Regions from separate parts of the Paeniglutamicibacter psychrophenolicus genome, predicted to be linked through region 2. Evidence: riboswitches for the same ligand, from Rfam matches in the RefSeq annotation. Region 2 holds a riboswitch; each other region holds the start of a gene.
What was found. Region 2 has a riboswitch for S-adenosylmethionine ahead of JOF46_RS01300 (O-acetylhomoserine aminocarboxypropyltransferase/cysteine synthase family protein). Riboswitches for the same ligand answer to the same signal wherever they lie in the genome.
Positions count from the first base shown of each region.

Region 1: another riboswitch for S-adenosylmethionine. It lies ahead of JOF46_RS18490 (bifunctional o-acetylhomoserine/o-acetylserine sulfhydrylase); the one in region 2 lies ahead of JOF46_RS01300 (O-acetylhomoserine aminocarboxypropyltransferase/cysteine synthase family protein).
Region 3: another riboswitch for S-adenosylmethionine. It lies ahead of JOF46_RS20995 (hypothetical protein); the one in region 2 lies ahead of JOF46_RS01300 (O-acetylhomoserine aminocarboxypropyltransferase/cysteine synthase family protein).

Region 1 is NZ_JAGIOE010000001.1:4,083,354-4,087,642, forward strand. Features, by position in the region: gene metX (homoserine O-acetyltransferase MetX) at 1-1,102, opposite strand, end outside; gene JOF46_RS18490 (bifunctional o-acetylhomoserine/o-acetylserine sulfhydrylase) at 1,099-2,442, opposite strand; SAM riboswitch class IV at 2,516-2,631, opposite strand; gene JOF46_RS18495 (VOC family protein) at 2,800-3,444, shown strand; gene JOF46_RS18500 (hypothetical protein) at 3,516-3,806, opposite strand; gene JOF46_RS18505 (hypothetical protein) at 3,891-4,184, opposite strand.
Region 2 is NZ_JAGIOE010000001.1:317,646-321,934, forward strand. Features, by position in the region: gene JOF46_RS22635 (LuxR C-terminal-related transcriptional regulator) at 1-1,090, opposite strand, end outside; gene JOF46_RS01290 (methyltransferase domain-containing protein) at 1,183-1,830, opposite strand; gene JOF46_RS01295 (histidine phosphatase family protein) at 1,864-2,415, opposite strand; SAM riboswitch class I at 2,547-2,642, shown strand; gene JOF46_RS01300 (O-acetylhomoserine aminocarboxypropyltransferase/cysteine synthase family protein) at 2,800-4,173, shown strand; gene JOF46_RS01305 (CoA-binding protein) at 4,173-4,289, shown strand, end outside.
Region 3 is NZ_JAGIOE010000001.1:4,668,762-4,673,050, forward strand. Features, by position in the region: gene JOF46_RS20985 (sodium:solute symporter family protein) at 1-1,173, shown strand, start outside; gene JOF46_RS20990 (DinB family protein) at 1,268-1,846, shown strand; SAM riboswitch class IV at 1,859-1,970, shown strand; gene JOF46_RS20995 (hypothetical protein) at 1,991-2,263, shown strand; gene JOF46_RS21000 (VIT1/CCC1 transporter family protein) at 2,505-3,608, shown strand; gene JOF46_RS21005 (DUF222 domain-containing protein) at 3,805-4,289, shown strand, end outside.

The sequences.
Region 1 (4,289 bases), 3.8 Mb from region 2:
CGGTCAGGAATCCGTCGTGGCCGATCGGCGAGGTGATGTATCTGACTTCACACGGGTTCGGCAGCGTCTTGGCCAGAAGCTCGGACTGCTCGGGCCAGTACAGGCGGTCCGAGTCGACGGCACCCACCAGGAAATTCACGCCTTCGAGCCTGCCCAGGGCATCCCGGAGCGATCCGTGCCCGCGGCCCACGTCGTGGCTCATCAAGGCCTCGGTCAGCACCAGGTAGCTGTTGGCATCGAAGCGACCCACCAGTTTGTCGGCCTGGTGGTCCAGGTAGCTTTCCACCTGGTATCGGCCCCGATCCAGGCCGGCGCTGGCCACCGGCTGCTCGGACCCCTGCGGGGCGCGGCCGAACCGCACATCCAGCTCGGCAGCCGTCCGGTAGGTGATGTGCGCAATGCGCCGTGCGATGCCCAGGCCTGCCGAAGGAACGCGTTCATTGGCGTAGTAGTCGCCCCCGGCAAAGTCCGGGTCCAACCGGATGGCCGCGGACTGCGCCTGCGCAAAGGCGATCTGCTCGGCCGAGGACTCGGCGGTGGCAGCGACCACCACGCAGTTGCGCACCCGTTCGGGGAACTCCACGGCCCATTCCAGGGCACGTGCTCCGCCCATGGAACCGCCCAGCACGGTGTGCCAGGCCTTGATGCCCAGCGCATCGGCAAGCCGCGCCTCCAGGCGCACCGAATCCTTGATGGTGGTGAAGGGAAAACGGGATCCCCAGGGCACGCCCTGCGGATCAAGGCTGGCCGGACCGGTGGAACCGGAGCAGCCGCCAACCATGTTGGCCGCCACAACAAAGTAGCGGTTGGTGTCCACGGTCTTGCCCGGGCCCACGAAACCATCCCACCAACCGGGTTCGGTCGATGCACCCCGGGCCACGTGGCTGTCGCCGGTCAGCGCATGGGCGATGTAGACGGCATTGGTGGCCTCGGCGTTCAGCGTGCCCCAGGTTTCATACCCCAGCACGATCTGCGGGAGCGTCGCACCGGTTTCGAAGGTGTAGGGCCCGGTAGGCAAGTGCCGCAGGATTCCGTCCGGCGCCTGGTCCAGCGCCGCGGCGGTTTCTGCGTCGTAGAGCACCACGTTGGTCTCCACGCTCACCGAGTGGCCTGCAGTTCAACATCGCCCAGCGAGGCCACGGCTTCGAAGCCCCCACGCAGGTCGGCGATGATGTCTGCAATGTTTTCGATGCCCACGCTCAGTCGGACCAGGCCCGGGGAAACACCTGCGGCGAGCTGCTCGGCCTCGGTGAGCTGGGAGTGCGTGGTGGAGGCCGGGTGGACCACCAGCGAGCGCACATCCCCCAGGTTGGCGACGTGGGAGTGCAGCTTCAACGCGTCGACGAAGCCCTGGCCTGCCTCGCGGCCGCCGGAAATCTCGAAGGAGACGATGGCGCCGGTGCCCTTGGGTCCGTACTTGCGTCCGCGCTCGAACCACGGGCTCGAGGGGATCCCGGCGTAAATGACGCGTTCGACCTGTGGCTGGGCCTCGAGCCATTCGGCCACTGCCACGGCGTTGGAGACGTGTCGCTCGATGCGCAGCGAGAGGGTCTCGAGCCCCTGGGCGATGAGGAAGGCGTTGAAGGGAGCAACCGCCGAGCCAAGGTCGCGCAGCAGCTGCACGCGCGCCTTGAGCACGTAGGCGAGGTTCGCACCCAGGGCACCGTCGACGCCCAGGTCCCGGGCGTACACCAGGCCGTTGTAGGACTCGTCGGGGGTGTTGAAACCGGGAAACTTCTCCGGATCGGCGGCAAAGTCGAAGTTGCCCGAATCAACGATGACCCCGGCCATCGCGGTGCCGTGCCCGCCGAGGTACTTGGTCGCCGAGTGCACGACGATGTCAGCTCCCCATTCGATGGGGCGGATCAGGTACGGGGTGGACAAGGTGTTGTCGACGATCAGCGGGACGCCTGCCTCGTGGGCAATCGCCGAGACGGCTTCGATGTCGAGCACGTCCTGGCGGGGGTTGGAAACCACTTCCCCGAAGAAGGCCTTGGTGTTTGGCTTGACAGCTGCCTTCCAGCCCTCGAGGTCGTCGGGTTCCGAGACGAAGGTGACCTCGATGCCGAGCTTGCGCAGCGTGTGCTTGAACAGGTTCTGGGTTCCGCCATAGAGGCTGGGGCTTGCAACGATGTGGTCGCCGGCCTCGGCAATGTTCAGGATCGCGAAGGTGGTTGCCGCCTGGCCCGAGGCCAGCAGCAGCGCACCCACGCCGCCCTCGAGGCTGGCGATGCGCTGTTCAACGGCATCCTGGGTGGGGTTGCCGATGCGCGTGTAGATGGGCCCCAGGTCGCCCAGGGCGAAGCGTGCCGCGGCGGTCTCCGCGCTCGGGAACACAAAGGCGGTGGTCTGGTAGATCGGCAGTGCGCGCGCGCCGGTCGTGGCGTCGGGCTCCTGCCCTGCGTGGATCTGACGTGTTTCAAAGGACCAGTCGTTAGACATTTCTTCCCCTTCAAGGATTCAAGGGGTATGCCCATGGCCGGCTCCGCGATGGAGTCGTTGATGTGCTGGGGCATTCCCGCGCTTGTCCCACGTCTTTTTGACGCGGGGCCTGGTCTTCACCCGGGGCACCCCACCGCGGTGGAGGGTTGCCGTTCAGCAAGCCGGGGCCTTCTGCTGAAACTCATGACCTTGTCAATAAGTCTGGCCCACGGCCCCGCAGCTCCGCAACCACGTCTCAAAATGTGACGAAACGATTCGACGCTACACCGCCCCTGCGCGTACCCCGAACAGCCAACCCGGACGCAAGTTAGGCAAACCTAAGTCGAGAGCCAGATCACAAAGTGCCATGATAGGCACATGATGAGGTTGGACCATGTAACTTACGCTTGTGGACCCGACGGCCTCGCGGCTACTGCCGCTCGGATCGGCGAGGCCCTTGGACTCGAATCTGTAAAGGGCGGTGTACACCCACGTTTTGGTACGCGCAATGTCATCTTCCCGATGAAGAATGGCCAGTACCTGGAAGTTGTTGAAGTCTTGAACCACCCGTCGTCGGACAAGGCGCCGTTTGGCCAGGCCGTTCGCGCCCGCTCCGAACTCGGTGGCGGCTGGATGGGCTGGTGCGTCGCTGTTGACGACCTGGCTCCGGCGGAAGCGCGGCTGGGCCGGGGTTCGGTTCCGGGCAACCGGAAATTCCCGGATGGACAGGAACTGACCTGGCGCCAGATCGGCATCAATGGCTTGATCGCCGATCCGCAGGTTCCCTACCTTCTGCGCTGGGATGACGGAACCGAGGACCTGCATCCGTCAAAGGCCCTGGAACCGGTTGGCAAGATCTCCTCGATCAGCATTGCCGGTTCCAGCGAACGCGTTGCCGACTGGCTCGGACAGCCCGAGCAGCTGCCTGTCGGCGAGGTCGTTGTCGATTGGCAGGCTCCCAACGGGACACCGGGTATCCTCTCGGTGACCTTTGAAACGCCAAAGGGATCTATCACGCTGTAGCGATGCAGTCGCAGGATTCTCCGCCAAGGCGGGGGCCGACCGGTTCACCGGCCGGCCCCCGCCTTGCTTCGTTAGTGGTTGGTACCGCCACCGGGTGTGTTGCCCTCGGCGGCGTTGCGCAGTTCGTCCTTCAGGATCTCGAAGTGCCTGACCATGATCGATCCGGCGGCCAGGAACAGGCCTCCCATGAACAATGCCAGTTGGAGGCACAGGGTCAGCGAGCGGACAATCCCCGGGCCCGGCAACGTCGTGTCGTAGTACCAGCTGGCGATCGGGTCTCCCAACAAGACGTAGGCCACTCCCGCCAGGAGCATCACCAATCCCAGCCGGAACATCGTTTGGGAGCTCAGGAGCCTGGGCATGTGGTTCCCGCCTTTCCGGGGTCGGCAATGGCGCTGCCGCACGTGCCCGAATCCGCCGTCGGTGCCGGTACCCGGGGCGGGCAGTCAGTCATCGGAGGACCCGGACCGCGGGGCCCCGCCTCCACGCACCCCTGCCACGGCTTCCTCGGCGGAGCGCACCACGAAGGACCCTGCCATCAGGAACAGGCCGCCGAAGAACGTGCCTTGCTGAAGCAGCGAGAAAAGCCCTCCCAGCATCGTGATTCCGGCGTTGTAGAAGCTGAACCGGGTGATCGCCCAGCCCAGAAGCGGTGTCAGGACGACGTAGAAGATCACACCGATGATCCCCAGGAGCACTCCCATCCGGAACATCGTCTTCGAGCTCATGGCATGTGGCATGTTCAACTCCTTGATCGATGCGCCGGGGATTCCCCTGCCGCCGGATGGCCGGCAGGAAGGTGCGCCCCGCGCGCGGACGCCGGTTCCCCGAGCCTAACGGGGCCG
Region 2 (4,289 bases):
GCGCCAACCGTCCGACGGCCAGCAGCGCTTCCCCCGCCGCGGGCAGCAACCGCGCCCGGTCGGTGGCGGCCGAGGCTTCGGCAAGGGCACGTTCCAGGGCCGGAGCGGCTTCCCGGGGTCGGTCCTGGTCCAGGCGCAGCAGGCCCAGCCCGGGTTGCGGCGAGACACCGAAGCCGTGTGCCCGCCCGTAGTGCCGCTCGGCCTGCGCGGCGTCACCCCGGATCCGTTCGAGTTCGCCCAGCTCGTAGTGGGCCATCCCGAGGGCCGGGTGCCGCGGCCTGGCCAGCCAGTCCGCGGCACGGGCGGCCTCCGCCGCAGCTCTGTCCAGCTCGCCGCGAAGGCGCATCAGCTGGGCGCGGTGCACCAAGCACTGCCCGCGGTATGGGACCAGGTCGGGCTGGTGGTCGCACCAATCACCCAGGGCTTCGGTCCATTCCCGGGCACGGCGCAGATCGAAGACGTCCTGGCATTCGGAGATCGCGGCACAGTAGACGATTCCCACGGCGATCGGGCACACCGGATCGCGAGTGACCACCAGCATGGCCTCGTCGATCAGCGGCAGGGCCTCGGCGATCCGTCCGAGCCGGATCAGTGCCTGGCTGCGTCCCAGGATCCCCAGGGCCAGCAGCTCCGCGTCGCCAAGCCGTTCCCCTGCCTCAAGCGCCGTGGTCGATGCGACCAGGGCGGAACCGGGATCGGAATCCAGCTGAAAGAGGGCCTCGGGAATCAGCATCAGCATCTGCTCGGCGCAATCGGGCCGGCAGTGCGGCAGCAATCGCCGGGCATTGGCCATCCAGCCTTGCGCCCGGGCCACGTCGCCGCCCAGGGCCAACTCAAGCACCAGCCAAAACGCCGCACGCACCGCCTCGGGAAACCGTCCGGCGGCCATCTGGCCGTGGTACGCGCGTTCAAGGTTGTCGCGGCTTTCGGCGTCGAAGCCCAGCAGATAGGCCGCGATGGCCAGGCGGAGCAGGTCCGTTCCGTCCAGCGGCGCCTGGTTCCGCGCCGCGGAAAGGCCTCTGTGCGCGGCCTTCCAATCTTGCCCCGCAAAGCTTTCACGGCCCTGTTCCAAGGCCCCGTTTGTCGCCACGACGACCACCTCTGCGGCCAGAATACCGCAGTTGCGAGGTACGGTGGCCGCCGCGTCGAGACGGTCTTGGGCTGCGTTGTTTGGCCTCGCGGCTAGAGCGAAATCTCCACGTAGCCCATGGCCCCGCGGCGTGTCACGGTGACCTGTCCCAGCCCGGCGTCCCGCACCTCGTCAAAGAGCTCACCGGCCGTGCGCGCCACCGCGATGTCGCCGTGCGCCTTCAGCAAGCCCAGGTAGGCGTTGGACCGTCGCGGGCCCTTGACCAATGAGGCCAGGAACAGTTTTCCGTGATCCTCCAGCTGCCGGCCAAGCGCCCGGACGGTGGCAGCGACATCCGGGACCAGGTGCAGCAGCCCGAGCCCCAGGATCGTCTCGTAGCGCAGGTCCTGGGGCGGTTCAAGCATGTCCCGGCATTCCAGGGTGATCCGTTCGGGCAGGGTCCCGCCAGCCGCCTCGGTGATGGCCTGTCCGGCCAGCTTGAGCATCGGCGCGCTCATGTCCACCAGGGTTGTTATCCGGGCGCTGGCCACGTGAAGGGCCGCGGTGGCCTGCGCCGTGCCGACGGCCACCTCCAGCATCGGGCCGGTTCCCGAGCCGATCGCCCGGGCCGCGAAGGCGGTGTATTGCCGGGGATCGGCACCCCAGAACATCTGGTTGTACAGCCTTGAGCCGACCATCGCGTCATAGGCACGCGCAAAGCGCGCATAGTATTCGGGGTCCCCGAAAAACGTTTCGTTCATGCACACATGGTGCGCCCGCCGGAGCGGTCTTTTCTAGTGCACGGCCTCGCGGAAATGCTCGCGCAGCTTGTGCACGTCGACGTGCACGATTTCGCCGTTGCGCATGATGGGGCGCTTGGGTCCGCCGCCGATGGTGTCCAGGGCCAGGCGGATCAGCGTTCCGTGGGCCACCGCGATGATGTTCCGGCCCTCGTGGCGCTGGATCAGTTCGTGCAGCACAGCCAGGCCGCGGGTTGCCACCGCGTCCTCGGGTTCGGCCGATTGCAGCAGCTGGTCGATCCTCTCGCGCGGCAGGTCGCGGACCACCTCGCCCTCGGCCTGCCCGTAGCTGCGTTCCTGCAGGCCATCGAGCTTTTCGGTCAGCGCGAGACCCAGGTTCTGCCCGATCAGTTCCGCCGTCTCGACTGCACGCTCGAGCGACGAGGAGACCAGCACGTCCCAGGATCCGGAGCCGAGTTCCTGGCCCGCGACGTGGGCCTGTTCGCGGCCCAGGTCGTTGAGCGGAATATCCGTTTGCCCCTGGAGGCGGCCCTCGGCGTTCCAGGCGGTCTCACCGTGCCGAACCAAAACCAATGTTGCACTCATGCCCCCAAGCCTACCGGGCGCGGTTTGCCGGCAGTTCCGGATGCAGGATCTTCGATTTGCCTCCCCGCGTCCGCAACCTAAGCTCACATTCTTTGGCCGCGGGCGGTTTTCTTGCCACAATGGATGGCAGACCACCATCCCGAGCGGCCGAGAGATCTGGTTCAGTGACGCCGCAGCAACCTTCCACACTCCGGTGGACCAGGTGCTACCGCCAGAAGCGATGGAGAGCGCGCAAGCAATCTTTGGGAGTGCCGGGCCCCGCCACGGCATCGACCCTGCATTGACCCCGGGAAACCACGCAACACAGCCCCACCCCCCTCAGGGCATGGCATCCACTGGCAGTGGAAGGCCGCGCCCGCACATGCAAGGAGTCAGCCACCGATCATGGCCGAACATCAATTTGGATTCCGCACGCGCGCACTTCACGCCGGCGGCACCCCGGACGCCGAGCACGGTTCCCGTGCCGTGCCGATCTACCAGACCACCTCGTTTGTCTTCAAGGACTCCGACGACGCCGCGAACCTCTTTGCGCTGCAAAAGTACGGCAACATCTACTCGCGCATCGGCAACCCCACGGTTGCGGCATTCGAGGAACGCATCGCGTCCCTCGAGGGCGGCATCGGCGCGGTGGCCACCGGCTCGGGCATGGCCGCCGAGTTCATCACCTTCGCCGCGCTGGCCGGCGCCGGGGACCACATCGTGGCCTCCTCGAAGCTCTACGGCGGCACCATCACGCAACTTGACGTGACGCTGCGCCGCTTCGGCGTCGAGACCACCTTCATCGATTCCACGGACCCGGCGGAATTCGCCGCGGCGATCCGGGAAAACACCAAGGCGATCTACACCGAGGTCGTCGCCAACCCCTCCGGCGACATCGCCGACCTCAAGGGCCTGGCAGAGGTCGCACACGCCGCGGGCCTGCCGCTGGTGGTCGACTCGACGCTGACCCCGCCGTACCTGCTGCGCCCGATCGAGCATGGCGCGGACATCGTGATCCATTCGGCCACCAAGTTCCTCGGCGGCCACGGCACCACCCTGGGCGGCGTCGTCGTGGAGGCCGGCACCTTCAACTGGGGCAACGGCAAGTTCCCGACCATGACCGAACCGGTCGCCTCCTACGGCAACGTCTCCTGGTGGGACAACTTCGGCGAGTACGGATTCCTGACCAAGCTGCGTTCCGAGCAGTTGCGCGACATCGGACCGGCGCTTCCGGCGCAGTCCGCGTTCCAGCTGCTGCAGGGCGTCGAAACCCTGCCCCAGCGCATGGACTCGCACCTTTCCAACGCCAAGGCCGTGGCGCAATGGCTGGAAAACGACCCGCGCATCTCCTACGTGAACTTCGCGGGACTGCCCTCCCACCCGCACTTCGAGCGAGCGAAGGAGCTGCTGCCCCTGGGTGTCGGCTCGGTGTTCAGCTTCGGAGTCAAGGGCGGCCGCGCCGCAGGCACCGCCTTCATCGAGGCGCTGCAGCTGGCCAGCCACCTGGCCAACATCGGGGATGTGCGCACCCTGGTGCTGCACCCTGCCTCCACCACGCACCAGCAGCTGAGCACCGAGCAGCTGGCTGCCGCGGGTGTTCCCGAGGACCTGATCCGCTTCTCGGTGGGCCTCGAGGACCTCGAGGACATCCTCTGGGACCTCGACCAGGCGCTGACCGCCTCGCAGCAGGTTGCCAATGCTCCTGCCGAGGAAACCTACGACGGGGCTGCCTGCTCCATCGATGCGGCTCGCGCGGCCGCCGTGACGGGAGCCAAGTAATGACCGCCACAGATACCCGCAGCTGGGTCGGCCCGAACGCGGCCGAGCGCCTGGAGATCCTGCGCAACACCAAGTCGATCGCGATCGTGGGGGCCTCGAACAAGCCCTCGCGCGCG
Region 3 (4,289 bases), 4.4 Mb from region 2:
ACCTCGGGCGTCGTCATGCTCGCCTACACGCTGATGCTCTGCGCCACCTCCACCAGCGCCTACGCGACGATCTTCGTGGTCCTCTTCGGCTGGGAACGCTGGATGGCCATCGCCATTGGCGGGGTCATCGTGGTCATCTACTCCACCATCGGCGGCATGTGGTCGATCACCCTGGCCGACCAGGTGCAGTTCGTCATCAAGACCGTGGGCATCTTCTTCCTGATGCTTCCCTTCGCATTGAACGCAGCCGGCGGCATGTCCGGGATCCGTGAGCGCGTCGGCGCCGAGTTCTTCACCTGGGACGGCATCGGCGTCCAGACCATCATCACCTACTTCGTGGTCTACACCCTGGGCCTGCTCATCGGCCAGGACATCTGGCAGCGCGTCTTCACCGCCAAGACCCCGACCGTGGCCCGCTGGGGCGGCACCACCGCCGGCATCTACTGCGTGCTCTACGGCGCAGCGGGCGCGGTCATCGGCTTGGCCGCCCGCGTCGCCCTTCCGGAGATCGACGTGGCCAACCTCGGCAAGGACGTCGTCTACGCCGAGGTTGCCACCCAGCTTTTGCCCGTCGCGATCGGCGGACTGGTGCTGGCCGCGGCCGTCGCCGCGATGATGTCCACCGCCTCGGGCGCGCTGATTGCCGCGGCCACCGTTGCCCGCACCGACGTCACCCCGTTCGTGGCCAGCTGGTTCGGCAAGCAGATGCACGTGAACACCAACGAGAACCCGGAGCACGACGTGCGCGCCAACCGCATCTGGGTGTTGCTGCTGGGCGTGGTCGCCATCGTGCTGGCCATCATGGTCTCCGACGTGGTCGCGGCCCTGACCATCGCCTACGACATCCTGGTCGGCGGCCTGCTGGTGGCCATCATCGGCGGGCTCATCTGGAAGCGCGGCAACGGGTTGGGCGCCGCCGCCTCCATGGCCGCCGGAACCATCGTCACGCTGGGCACCATGATCACCCTGGAGATCCAGGCGGAGAACCGCTTCGACGGCATCTACGCCAACGAGCCGATCTACTTCGGCCTTGTCGCCTCGGCACTGGTCTACGTGGTGGTCTCGCTGCTGACCCGGCCCACCGAGCCCTCCGTCATCACCAACTGGAACGCGCGGGTCGCCGGGCAGGGCGACACCGAGGGCGTGGACCTCTCCGAGGTTTCCGGACGCTAGGTCCCTTCGGCACCGCACCACCGATGGCCCCCTCTGGCGCACCGCGCCGGAGGGGGCCATTCCCAACCGGCCCCCGCGCTCCTAGGCTGGGCCCATGGACGATTTCAAGGACCACCTGGCGACGTACCTGAACAACTCCCGCCAAGCCATGCTCTGGAAGGCCGAGGGGCTCGGCGACAAGGAGCTGACACGGCCCATGGTGCCCACGGGCACCAGCATCCTGGGCCTGATCCAGCACCTCGGGTTCGTGGAGTACGGATACTTCGTCCAATGCCTCGGCTTCAGCATCGCGGACGAGCACTACGCGGCGCTGGAGGCCGATGCGGATGACAGCGCGGACATGTGGGTTTCGGCCGATGTCCCGTGCGCCGAGGTCCTGGCCTTCTACCGGCGGGCCATCGAGGCTGCGAACCGCAACATCGCCGCGCTGTCCCTGGACGCCCCGGCAACCGTTCCGTGGTGGCCCGGGGAACGGCGCCACACCACCCTCGGGCGGCTGATGCTGCACATGAACGTGGAAACCGCGCGCCATGCGGGGCACGCCGACATCCTGCGCGAGCTCATCGACGGGTCCACCGGGATGCGCCGGGACAACGACAACATGCCGCCGTATGACGACATTGCGTGGAACGAACTACACGAAAAGATCCTGCGCGCCTCCGAATCGCGGTAATGTGGGACCCAGCTTCACGAGACGCGTCGGCAAGCTCCGACTAAGACGCGCACCAACCCCAGGTTCATGGGTGGTTCGGATGAAGAAGCGGCCGCGGTCCATTTGGCCCCGGCAAGAGCTAGCGAAAGGCCGTCCCGTCCCGCCATGGCACCTTCCATCCCCGTCCTGCCCCTGCTCGATGTGCACCGCTCGGTCCTCGAACTTCGCATCCACGGCACCTGGCTGCGCTTCCACGTCGCGGAGGCCGAAGCCCTCGCCGCGGACCTGGCCAACGCGGTCGCCTCCCCGCGCTGGAACCCCGACGCCCGGGCACTGGTGGTGCGCATCCCGAAGGCCGGTTGCGCCACTGGCCAGACCCGGATTTTTAGCCTCAGCGAATTCTCCCGGACCCTTCCGAACGCTACACTCGTGGGTTGAAGGGGAGTAGTTCCCAGACCCGCCGGCAGCGGCGGGACAGCGGTGCGTCGACATACTGGTTACAACGTCGTAACCCGGCAATCCACCCAGGGCCAGAGGCGGCAACGCCTGGTCCGGGCGAACGAGACCTTCGGTCCACACACTGGTGGCCCGAGGTCCAACGCACCCAAGAAACAATCCCGCTGGGCCTCCCCATCGCATGGCCTCCCGAGGCCGTGAACGCCCACACGAGGATGAGAGCATGACGCCGCAAGCGCCGACCCCCACCCCAGCCCAGATCAAACGCTGGCGCAAGTACCTGGCCGACGAAGTCGCCGAGGGCGCGGTCTACCGCGAACTGGCCAACAAGCGCCAAGGCGAGGAACGCGCGGTCCTCCTGGGACTGGCCGAGGCCGAAACCCGCCACGAGGAACACTGGCGCACGCTGCTGGGCGAACATGCCGGCAAGGCCATGAGCCCCTCGATCCGCCGCACCATGCTCCGCTTCCTGGCCCGGCACTTCGGCTCGGTCTTCGTGCTGGCCCTGGCCCAGCGCGCCGAGGGCAACTCCCCCTATGCCGGGGACACCGACGCCAGCCGCCAGATGGCCGCCGACGAATTGGTCCACGAGGAGGTCGTGCGCGGCCTGGCCACCCGGGGCCGCAACCAGCTTTCGGGCAACTTCCGCGCCGCGGTCTTTGGCGCCAACGACGGCCTGGTCTCGAACCTCGCCCTGGTCATGGGCATCGGCGCGACCGGGGTGGCCACCTCGATGGTGCTCTTTTCCGGCATTGCCGGACTGCTCGCCGGCGCCCTGTCGATGGCCGCCGGCGAGTACGTCTCGGTGCGCTCGCAGCGCGAGCTGCTCTCCGCGTCCAAGCCCACCCAGGTGACCCTGGCCGCCGCCCCGGACCTGGATTTGGACGCCAACGAGCTGGTGCTGGTCTACAAGGCCCGAGGCATGAGCGACGAGGACGCGGCCCACCGTGCCGCCGAACGCATGGGCATCTACTCCTGCGACTGCAACCCCTCGCTGTCGCTTCAGCCCGAACTGGCCGACATCGCCGAGGCGCAGGAACACGAGGAAATCGGCTCGGCCATGGGAGCTGCCTCCTCGTCGTTCTGCTTCTTTGCCTCCGGCGCGGTGATCCCGATCCTGCCGTTCATCTTCGGCATGGGCGGAACCCCTGCCATCATGCTCTCCGCGCTGTTGGTGGGCATCGCCCTGCTGCTCACCGGGGGCGTGGTCGGCCTGCTCTCCGGTGCTTCCCCGACCAAGCGCGGGCTGCGCCAGCTGGCCATCGGCCTGGGCGCCGCGGGCGTCACCTACGCCCTGGGGCTGCTCTTCGGTGGATCCGTGGCCTAGCGGTTTCCCCGCAAAATCCATGTCAGGGCGCTGCCATCCCCCAAGGTCGGGGATCTGGCGGCGCCCTTTCCTCCCGGTTGCCCAGCGAAGGGGCATTTGTACGGAGGAGAAATCGTCCACAACAGGACTCGAATATATTTTCTAAATTCCTTGAGAAACTGTTCCATTTCCCGATTCCCGGTTCTACAATGGAGACATGGCAACGACGTCATCGAGCGGCATCCCTTCAGCCGGCACCGCCACAGGTGGAGCCGGGAAGGACCTGGGCTACGAAACGTTGCTGGCCGACGGTGCGGATATGGATGCACTGGTTGCCGAGCATCTGGCCCACACCGGCACCGAGGGGATCCTGTCCCTGGCCGCCGCCGTGAACGCGGCCCCGGTGCTGACCGGCACCCATGACGCGGTGGCCGCAGTTGGCGCCCTGGAGACCTTGAAATGCGCCGCCACGGCGAAGCAGGCCGACCACAGTGTCGCCTACCAAGACTGCCTGGTTGCCGATCGGAAGCGCGCCGGGATCAGGGAGAAGAACCCCGCCTGGGGCTCCAGCGGGGACGTTGCCCTGGCCCTGCACCTGTCCCCGACGGGCGGGACCAATCGCACCAACGACTTCCGGCTCCTTGCCGAAGACCTGCCCCGCTGCCACCAGGGGCTTCGCCAGGGCATCTTGACCTGGGACCA